2 regions of the Peribacillus sp. CSMR9 genome follow, and region 2 is predicted to be linked to the other one. Evidence: riboswitches for the same ligand, from Rfam matches in the RefSeq annotation. Region 2 holds a riboswitch; the other holds the start of a gene.
What was found. A riboswitch is a leader RNA that binds a small molecule or an ion and turns the genes downstream of it on or off. The one in region 2 is predicted to bind glycine.
Positions count from the first base shown of each region.

Region 1: it holds a riboswitch for glycine, as region 2 does, so the genes downstream of both, N9I19_RS10620 (amino acid permease) here and N9I19_RS08070 (amino acid permease) in region 2, are expected to answer to the same signal.

Region 1 is NZ_JAOPHO010000017.1:26,917-31,354, forward strand. It holds gene N9I19_RS10610 (sodium:solute symporter family protein) at 1-314, opposite strand, end outside; gene N9I19_RS10615 (DUF3311 domain-containing protein) at 311-511, opposite strand; gene N9I19_RS10620 (amino acid permease) at 779-2,119, opposite strand; glycine riboswitch at 2,325-2,403, opposite strand; gene N9I19_RS10625 (amino acid permease) at 2,920-4,308, shown strand.
Region 2 is NZ_JAOPHO010000010.1:58,117-62,554, reverse strand. It holds gene glyA (serine hydroxymethyltransferase) at 1-490, opposite strand, end outside; glycine riboswitch at 677-780, opposite strand; gene N9I19_RS08070 (amino acid permease) at 1,108-2,487, opposite strand; glycine riboswitch at 2,781-2,837, opposite strand; glycine riboswitch at 2,841-2,940, opposite strand; gene N9I19_RS08065 (hypothetical protein) at 3,221-3,463, opposite strand; gene N9I19_RS08060 (amidohydrolase) at 4,267-4,438, opposite strand, start outside.

The DNA.
Region 1 (4,438 bases), on a different contig from region 2:
GACATCAGTTTATTTTCTTTGGCATATTTCCATATTTCAGGAAGGAGCCAATAGGATAATACGTAAGACAAAGTAATGTAAATAAGAACATATAGAGCGGGTGCGCCCTTGCCATAGGCCCAGCCGCTGCCGCCAAGGAAGGAGAAGGTCGTATAGATTTCCCCAGCCATCAGCAGGAAGACGAATATTGCACCAAAACCGCGTCCGCCCACCGTCCATTGTTCCAAGTTCATATCTTTTCCTTTTGAAGAACGAATGCCTAAAAATATCGATAGTAGTAAAAAAGCTAAAATGATTATGAGAGCAATATTCATTCCTGGTCACCTTCCCGATTCCGGGGATCCAGCTTATACATGATGCCCAAGATGGCAGAGGTAAGGACCACCCACATAGCCATCCAGAACATATTGAAAGGCATCCCTAATACATAAGGTTCTATTCTATTAACAAAAGGTAGAAATCCTAGTATGCCTATAAAAGGAACTAGAGTAAGGATATATAGAATCTTCATTAAACAAACCCCTCCGTTTTAAATAAAGTGAAACGTCCAACAATGGGGGTTTTACTTCAGTGCCACTGATGGATGGGTGAACCAAACTGGATGGAAAATTCATACATGACGGATATTCCTTCGTTGATAAGGAACCGATGATAAATATAAGCTTACACTATTTTGATATGAAATTTAATGCAGTTGCTTGATATATTTTTAGCAACAGAGCAGCTGATAAAAGATAAAGCCTTGAATTCTTATAGAGTTCAAGGCTTTATCCTTTTACTATCTTTTTTTCTGATAGTTATATAGTATCACCAAGACCATGAACCAGATTGGCGTCATGAGCAGTGATAGCCGTGTAGCTTCAGCGAATAGCATAACAATAAGGATGAACAGGAATAATCCTAAAATGGCGTAATTGATAAAGGGTGTAAAAGGAGCCCTGAAAGTTGATTCGGCTCTTAGGTCCGGCCGTGTTTTCGAATATTTGATATGTGAGATCAAGATGATGCTCCATACCCATATGAAACAGATGGCACTGATGGTTGTCACAACGGTAAATGCCTGTTCCGGTATCAGTTTGCTTAACAATGCTCCTAGTGATACAACGATTGTTGATGTTAATAAGGCATTGCTAGGAACAGCCTGTTGATTTAATTTTTTCAGTTTAGCAGGGGCTTCTCCATTCCTGCTTAACGTATAGAGTATTCGGCTTGTTGAAAATAAACCGCTGTTGCATGCAGAAGCAGCTGATGTCAAAACGACGAAATTGATGATCCCTGCAGCGACAGGGATGCCGATTAGCGCAAAGACTTCTACAAATGGGCTGCTCGTGGCATCCAGTTGTGTCCAAGGGTTGACACAGAGAATGACGAATATGGCACCTACATAGAAAAGTAAAATCCGGACTGGGATTTTATTGATGGCAGACGGAATGTTCTTTCTCGGGTTCGCCGTTTCTGCTGCTGAAACCCCGACCAATTCGACACCTACAAAGGAGAAGACGACCAGCTGTAAAGACAACAGGAATCCGGAAATTCCATTTGGGAACATGCCTCCATGAGTCCATAGGTTCGTTAGGGAAACCGTTCCCGTATTGGTATTGAAGCCGATGGCCAAGAGAATGATTCCTACGAATATCAAGGTGATGATCGTGATTACTTTTATGATGGCAAACCAGAATTCCAATTCGCCAAATAACTTAACGGTCAATAGGTTCAATCCTAACAGAATGACAAGGCATATTAGAGCCGGTATCCATTGAGGGATATCGAACCAGTATTGTATATAGACACCGACAGCTATGATATCGGCCATTGCGGTCATGATCCAACAGAACCAATATGTCCAACCGGTCACGAAGCCAGCCCATGGGCCGACATATTCGGTTGCGAATTCAGTGAATGAAGTATACCCTGCATTGGATAAGAGCAATTCGCCTAGGGCTCTCATCACAAAAAACAAGGCAATTCCAATTATTAGATAGGAGAAGATGATAGATGGACCTGCCATTTGTATGGCTTTTCCGGATCCTAAAAATAAACCGGTACCAATGGTTCCTCCTATTGCAATAAGTTGTACATGACGATTTTTTAAATCTCTTTTTAATTCCTGTTTAGCCAATTCGTACGCCCCCGTCTTTTATAGTCTTGGTAGTGAATGATTTCAAACCTGCATGGTCTTGGAGAAGGACGTGATTTTTTTACCCAGCTTCCATTTTCCAATGGTTTTCACGAGTGTTGTTTTAAGTCCAATCACAAAGTGGACAATAAAAAAAGAGATTGGATATACCAATCTCTTAAAGGGTTCAGAATAACAATTTATCATTCGTTACTCTTCTGTCCTTTTGCCTGAGATTGTGAATCCTTCGGCGCTGCATCTTGTACAGTCTCTCCAGAAGCTGCTCCTGCTATAGTGTCATCCATAGCATTCATCGCTTGCTTGTATGCGGTTGTGTAAAAATGTCTGTCTGCGGTGATCTTCCACTGCTGAAGCATTCATTATTCTTATAAAATAATATTGGAATTCTATCATCTATTTTTCTGAAGGTCAACAATTTTTTTTGGGAGTTAGCCAGTCTTATAGGAGGTTTATAACACATTGAAATGGTTTTAATTTTTTTAAACGTTCACTTGATTCTACTCTTTTTTTTGTGTAATCACTATTATAAAATACTGATTCACTTTTTTTAAAAAAGGTATTTTAAGATAGGAAAAATCGCCAAGATATATTTGACAACTGTTTTTTTGAAAAATACATTTGTGTTTTTACAGAGTATTTACTATTATAAGATAAGAAAACAAAATTAAAGTGTTATTTATATGATTACGATAAGGCATTTCTAACCACAATAATAAATAGAGTCGATTGGCGGTAAGGATGGAAGAGCATTGCTGCTAATATTGCATCTGGGGGAGTTAATCATGTCAAACAAGGAATTAAAGAGAGGGCTGGAGGCACGTCACATTCAAATGATAGCTTTGGGCGGAACCATTGGGGTCGGGTTATTCATGGGATCGGCGAGCACGATTAAATGGACAGGGCCTTCTGTAATGCTTGCATATGCCATCGCAGGTATATTTATATTTTTCATCATGCGTTCTATGGGGGAGATGCTATATTTAGAACCGACTACGGGTTCTTTTGCATCCTTTGCTAGCAGCTATATACATCCTTTGGCAGGTTATATGACTGCTTGGAGCAATTGGTTTCAATGGGTAATCGTAGGAATGTCCGAAATCATCGCCGTTGGAATGTATATGCAGTATTGGTTCCCGGAGTTACCAGCTTGGATACCAGGTGTGGTCGCCATGATCATCTTGGGGGCAGCCAACCTCATTTCCGTAAAATCTTTCGGGGAATTTGAATTTTGGTTTGCGCTTATAAAAATAATAACGATTGTATTGATGATCATTGCCGGCCTTGGCCTTATTTTCTTTGGAATAGGGAATGGCGGAGACGCAATTGGATTATCGAATCTTTGGGCAAATGGCGGCTTCTTTACTGGAGGCTGGACAGGATTCTTCTTTGCGCTTTCCCTTGTCGTGGCTTCCTATCAAGGCGTTGAGCTCATCGGCATCACGGCCGGAGAAGCGAAGAATCCAACGAAGACCGTAACAAAAGCGATCCAATCAATCATATGGCGCATTTTAATTTTCTATATTGGCGCTATATTCGTCATCGTGACGGTTTATCCATGGGATAAACTAGATGACATCGGAAGTCCATTCGTTTCAACCTTTGCTAAAATCGGTATCACAGCAGCTGCAGGCATCATTAACTTTGTCGTAATCACTGCGGCAATGTCAGGATGCAACAGTGGGATCTTCAGTGCAGGGCGTATGCTTTACACACTGGCATTGAATGGCCAAGCTCCTAAAATCTTTGCAAAAGTATCTAAAAGTGGAGTGCCGGCATATTGTACGATCGCTGTACTATTAGGATTGGGTATCGGGGTTGTCCTGAATTACCTTGCACCGCCGGAATTATTCCTTTATGTGTACAGTGCGAGTGTTTTACCCGGAATGATTCCATGGTTTGTCATACTTATCAGTGAGCTTAAATTCAGAAAGGTAAATGCTGCTGAAATGGAGAAACATCCGTTCAAAATGCCGTTGGCCCCTTACAGTAATTATGCGACAATTGCCTTTTTACTGATGGTGCTGGTGGGTATGTGGATCAATCCCAGTACCAGGATTTCCTTGGTTGTCGGGATCGTTTTCCTAGCATTGGTCGTAGTAAGTTATTACATGCTGAAAATGGATAAACGAATACCATTGGATGCTAAATCCGATGATGAGATTTCCAGTTAAGAAGTCTCGTGCCATTTCGATAAAAAGATGAGTGATACGAGTTTTTCTATAATAAGGATTTTGGGAGATCATCTTGTTTTATCTACGTTCATGACTCGAGCTTTGCCGAGTGTGTTTCCCCTTAGTATAA
Region 2 (4,438 bases):
TAGGTTTTTCTTTCTTTGCAATAGCTTCCAACTCATCATAATCAATTAGCTGTGTATCTTCTCTAACTCCATAAGACACAACTTCAAACCATTTTCCTGAAACGCTGACTGGACTTCCATGAGTTAAGTGGCCACCATGTGAAAGGTTCATTCCCATCACCTTATCACCAGGCTGAAGCAGTGCGAAAAAAACTGCGAAATTGGCTTGTGCACCTGAGTGAGGCTGAACATTTGCATATTTGGCACCGAAAAGCTTTGTTAAGCGCTCAATAGCTGCTTGTTCTGCCACATCGACAAATTCACATCCGCCATAATAGCGCTTTCCTGGATAACCTTCTGCATATTTATTTGTCATCACGCTTCCCATGGCCTCCAATACATCAGGGCTAACGAAGTTTTCTGATGCAATCAATTCCAGTGTTTCATGTTGACGTTGTCCTTCCTTCTCAATAGCATCAAAAATGGTAAAATCATTTTGTTGTAAACTCATTTTATTTTCCTCCTAATGTTTTCGCGTAATTCTGAATTTTTACTTAATAACGAATTTCAATATGGTACTAGACAATTAAGTTTCTTTCCCGCTACAGGCCTACTTTTCTATGAAAACTGTTAATAACAGTATGCTTTACACCCTTTTTTGCACGCAAAAAAGGACAGAAAAGGGTCGTAGCGTTCTCTACCCTTCTCTGTCCTTTTACCTGAGAGTTTAGCTCCATCTTTAATAGAGCCTTTCCCCTTTGGTGGCGTAAATGTTTATACGCGCTCTCCAGAGGTGCGTCCATTTGTGGTTCCATCTACCTGAGAGATTTGTTCCAAGGGTCTTTTTGGAACTTGCTCCTTCGGTGGCTTGTCGCTTTGCACTCTCCCACAACTGTCATCCGCTTATTCAATTTGGTACATTTAGAATAGTTGTTGATAATAATTATGTCAAGCATTTTTGAAAGCGCTAACAATAATATTCTGAGATATTTTTTTTAATTTTAATATGATCATCCAGATATCTTAAGCTTTTTATAACGGGCAGATTTTTTACTCACGAGTTGGAAAATATGGAGCGGCAGCTATCTGGACAAACACCGTTAATGGAATCAAAGGGTTTCTTGCTACTTAATTCCCCGCTGCCTCTCTCTGATCCGCCTGATCTACCTGCGTTTTGCGCATCTTATAAATCGCAACCAGCATAATAAACCAAACAGGAGTTACGATTAAGGCAACACGAGTATCGTTCGCAAGTGCAAGAACAACAAGGACGAACGCTAGGAAAGCAAGGATCAAGTAATTGGAAAATGGATAAAGTGGTAATTTAAATTTGTTCATTTTCACTAGATCTGGTCTTGTTTTACGATATTTCAAATGGCTGATGACTGTAATTCCCCAAATAAAAATGAAACATACTGTAGAGATACTTGTAATCAAGGTAAATACTCCTTCAGGCATTAAATAATTCAAAACAACGGAAATTAAAATGACAACCGTTGAAAAGACCAATGCATTGGAAGGTACTTTACGGTCATTAAGTTTTGCAAACGGTACAGGTGCATTTTTATCTTTGGCAAGTGAGTATACCATCCGGCTTGTACTGAAGATTGCACTGTTACATGCCGAAGCCGCCGATGTTAAGACGACAAAATTGATGATACCAGCAGCTCCAGCGATACCTACGGCCACAAATACTTGGACGAATGGGCTTTCCGTTGGGATGATTGCGTTCCACGGATAAACACTCATAATGACAATAAGTGCGCCAATGTAGAAAATTATAATCCGAATAGGAATATTATTGATCGCTTTGGGGATAACTTTTTCTGGATCCTCTGTTTCACCTGCTGTTAGTCCTACAAGTTCAATGCCAACAAACGCAAACACTACCATCTGGAATGAGAGGATAAAACCATTTATTCCATTTGGGAAGATACCTTCGTGACTCCATAGATTCGTGAAACTTGCTGCGCCTGAATCAGTGGAAAAGCCTTTAATAATCATGAAAATACCGATAACAATTAGTGCTAGAATAGCTATGACTTTAATTAATGCGAACCAGAACTCCATTTCGCCAAAAAGTTTTACCGTTGCAAGATTCATAAATAGTAGAATGACAAGTGCAATTAATCCTGGCATCCACTGTGGTACAGAGGGAAACCAGTATTGAGTATAAAGACCAACTGCTGTTAAGTCGGCCATTGCGATTGAAATCCAGCAAAACCAGTAGGTCCAGCCGGTTACAAATGCAGCCATTTTACCTAAATAGTCTCTTACAAAGTCGACAAAGGAATGATAGTGCAAATTAGATAAGAGTAGTTCTCCAAGTGCGCGCATGATTAAAAAGCAAATGACGCCTGTAATCATGTAAGCAATTAAAATGGATGGCCCGGCTAAATGAATAGATTTTCCTGCTCCAAGAAATAATCCCGTTCCGATTGCCCCACCAATAGCGATGAGTTGTACGTGCCTGTTTTTTAGCCCTCTATCTAACTTTTGTTCCTGCATACGAATTCCCACTTTCTACTTTTATAGGATACTTGGATTTTTTCCCAATAAAGAGTCTGTCTTTCAATGAGTGTGAATTATTAGCGTACTGGGAAACTGTCCACCACTGTAAGCGCTTTCTTGGATAGGTACTAGATATAGTGAAATAGATCTACCAACCTTTTTGAAAATATAGCGTTAATTGTACAAATCAAAAGATAGACTCATTTATCACAGACCTTAATGCACCTCCTCTCTTTTTATCTTTCCTAGTAAAAAAAGGACAGAGGAAAGATAGGGATTTTCCTACCTTCCTCTGTCCTTTTACCTGAGAGTTTAACTCCTTCGGTGGCCTATGGCTCTCTTCAGAGACGCGTCCTATTGTAGTCCTTTTACCTGAGAGATTAGTCCCCTGCTTTTTAGGGTTTGCTCCTTCGGTGCTAAACAATGTTTAGTCTCTCCCACAATCATCATCCGCTGATATAAAGTTGTTTTAATAGTTGTATACTATCGGTTTTTAATGGACATTTCAATGGTTATCTGAAAAAACTTTATTTTCTGAAATTTCACCACAGACAATTTTCAACTTTATGAACAGTATATAATTTAGAAGTTATTAGCTACGAAAAATCAAACTTATTAGCTGCTTTTCTATTCGCAAGGAATCCAAACAAGCTTATGTATAAGCGAAACATTTTTGCATTTTTCCGATTGACTATAAGGCTAAATTTTTAAGATAGGAAATTACATAAGTCTATAGTTTTAACATAATTGATGTATGGAAAAAGAGAAAATTCGCGACACGCGAGAATGCTTGCAGCAGTAAAGATTGGTTAGAAGCTTCCTCCCTAAGTTCAGCAGTAGTTGCAGAAGCTTTCTCTTTTGCAACTTCCTCTTTGTCCCCACCACCTGCTATATTAGCAATGATGATAATTGCTAGAACCCATACCCACGACTTCTTTGGTTTCTTTAGTTTGATTTCCTTTTCCTTATCCATTTACCTCTTACCCCCATTTCAGTTTTGCAGACGGACTGTTGTAAACAGAAATAGAATAACATAATTTAGATCAATAAGGTTTATATTTATCATCACGTATTTATTTTCACTTTCTTTGTTAAATCATTATGTATTCGAACCAAATACAAAAAAGGAGGATTTAATAATCCTTTATTTGGAATTTCGCATGTAAGGGAGTTAATGAATACTCCTAAGTAGTATAGTTTACAGTTTTGTCCAGATTAAAAAGAAAAGACCAAGTATTTAGGAGCTGAAACTATAACTTTTGGTATTGAACCACATCTATTTTTTCGGCAAAAAAAACCCAAAGGTAAATAATTATTCTACAATACTTGACGTGTTAACAAAACGATTTTCCATTACTGTTTACCAGCGTCAAACTGGGACTTTAATTTGGTTAGCAGGCACCTTTTAAAACATGTCTATAAAGTATGATCAAATCTATACCTTACCCTGATAAAATAACAGATTATAAGGGCGTGTTTAGATTTATCAAAACACGCCCTTATAAAAATTCAATTGGGGCATTCTTTTATAAAAGGGGATGGTTTATTTGTATTCCCATTCATAAAAATAGGTGAAAATTCGAAGTTATCATTGCCTAAGTTAGCCCCTCCCTCCACCATGCATGAAAGTTTCCCTTCACACGGAGATCCGACTATCAGCTACAACCCATTCTTTAGCCTTTCTCGGTATCAGTTGCTTATTATCAATAGAATTATCTAATACAGCAAAGCAAGTCATCATCTGTACCACGTCTTACAAATATTCTATTCTTTTTCCTAATCTAACTCATAATAACCACAAACAACATATCCTACTGCTTTTGCTGCCACGAGAAGGGCATCTTCATCGATATCAAATTTAGGATTATGATTAAAATAAGGTTTTTCTACTCCTTTATGTGTACAAGCAATGTAAAAGAAGCAGGAAGGAATTTTTTCAGCATAGTAA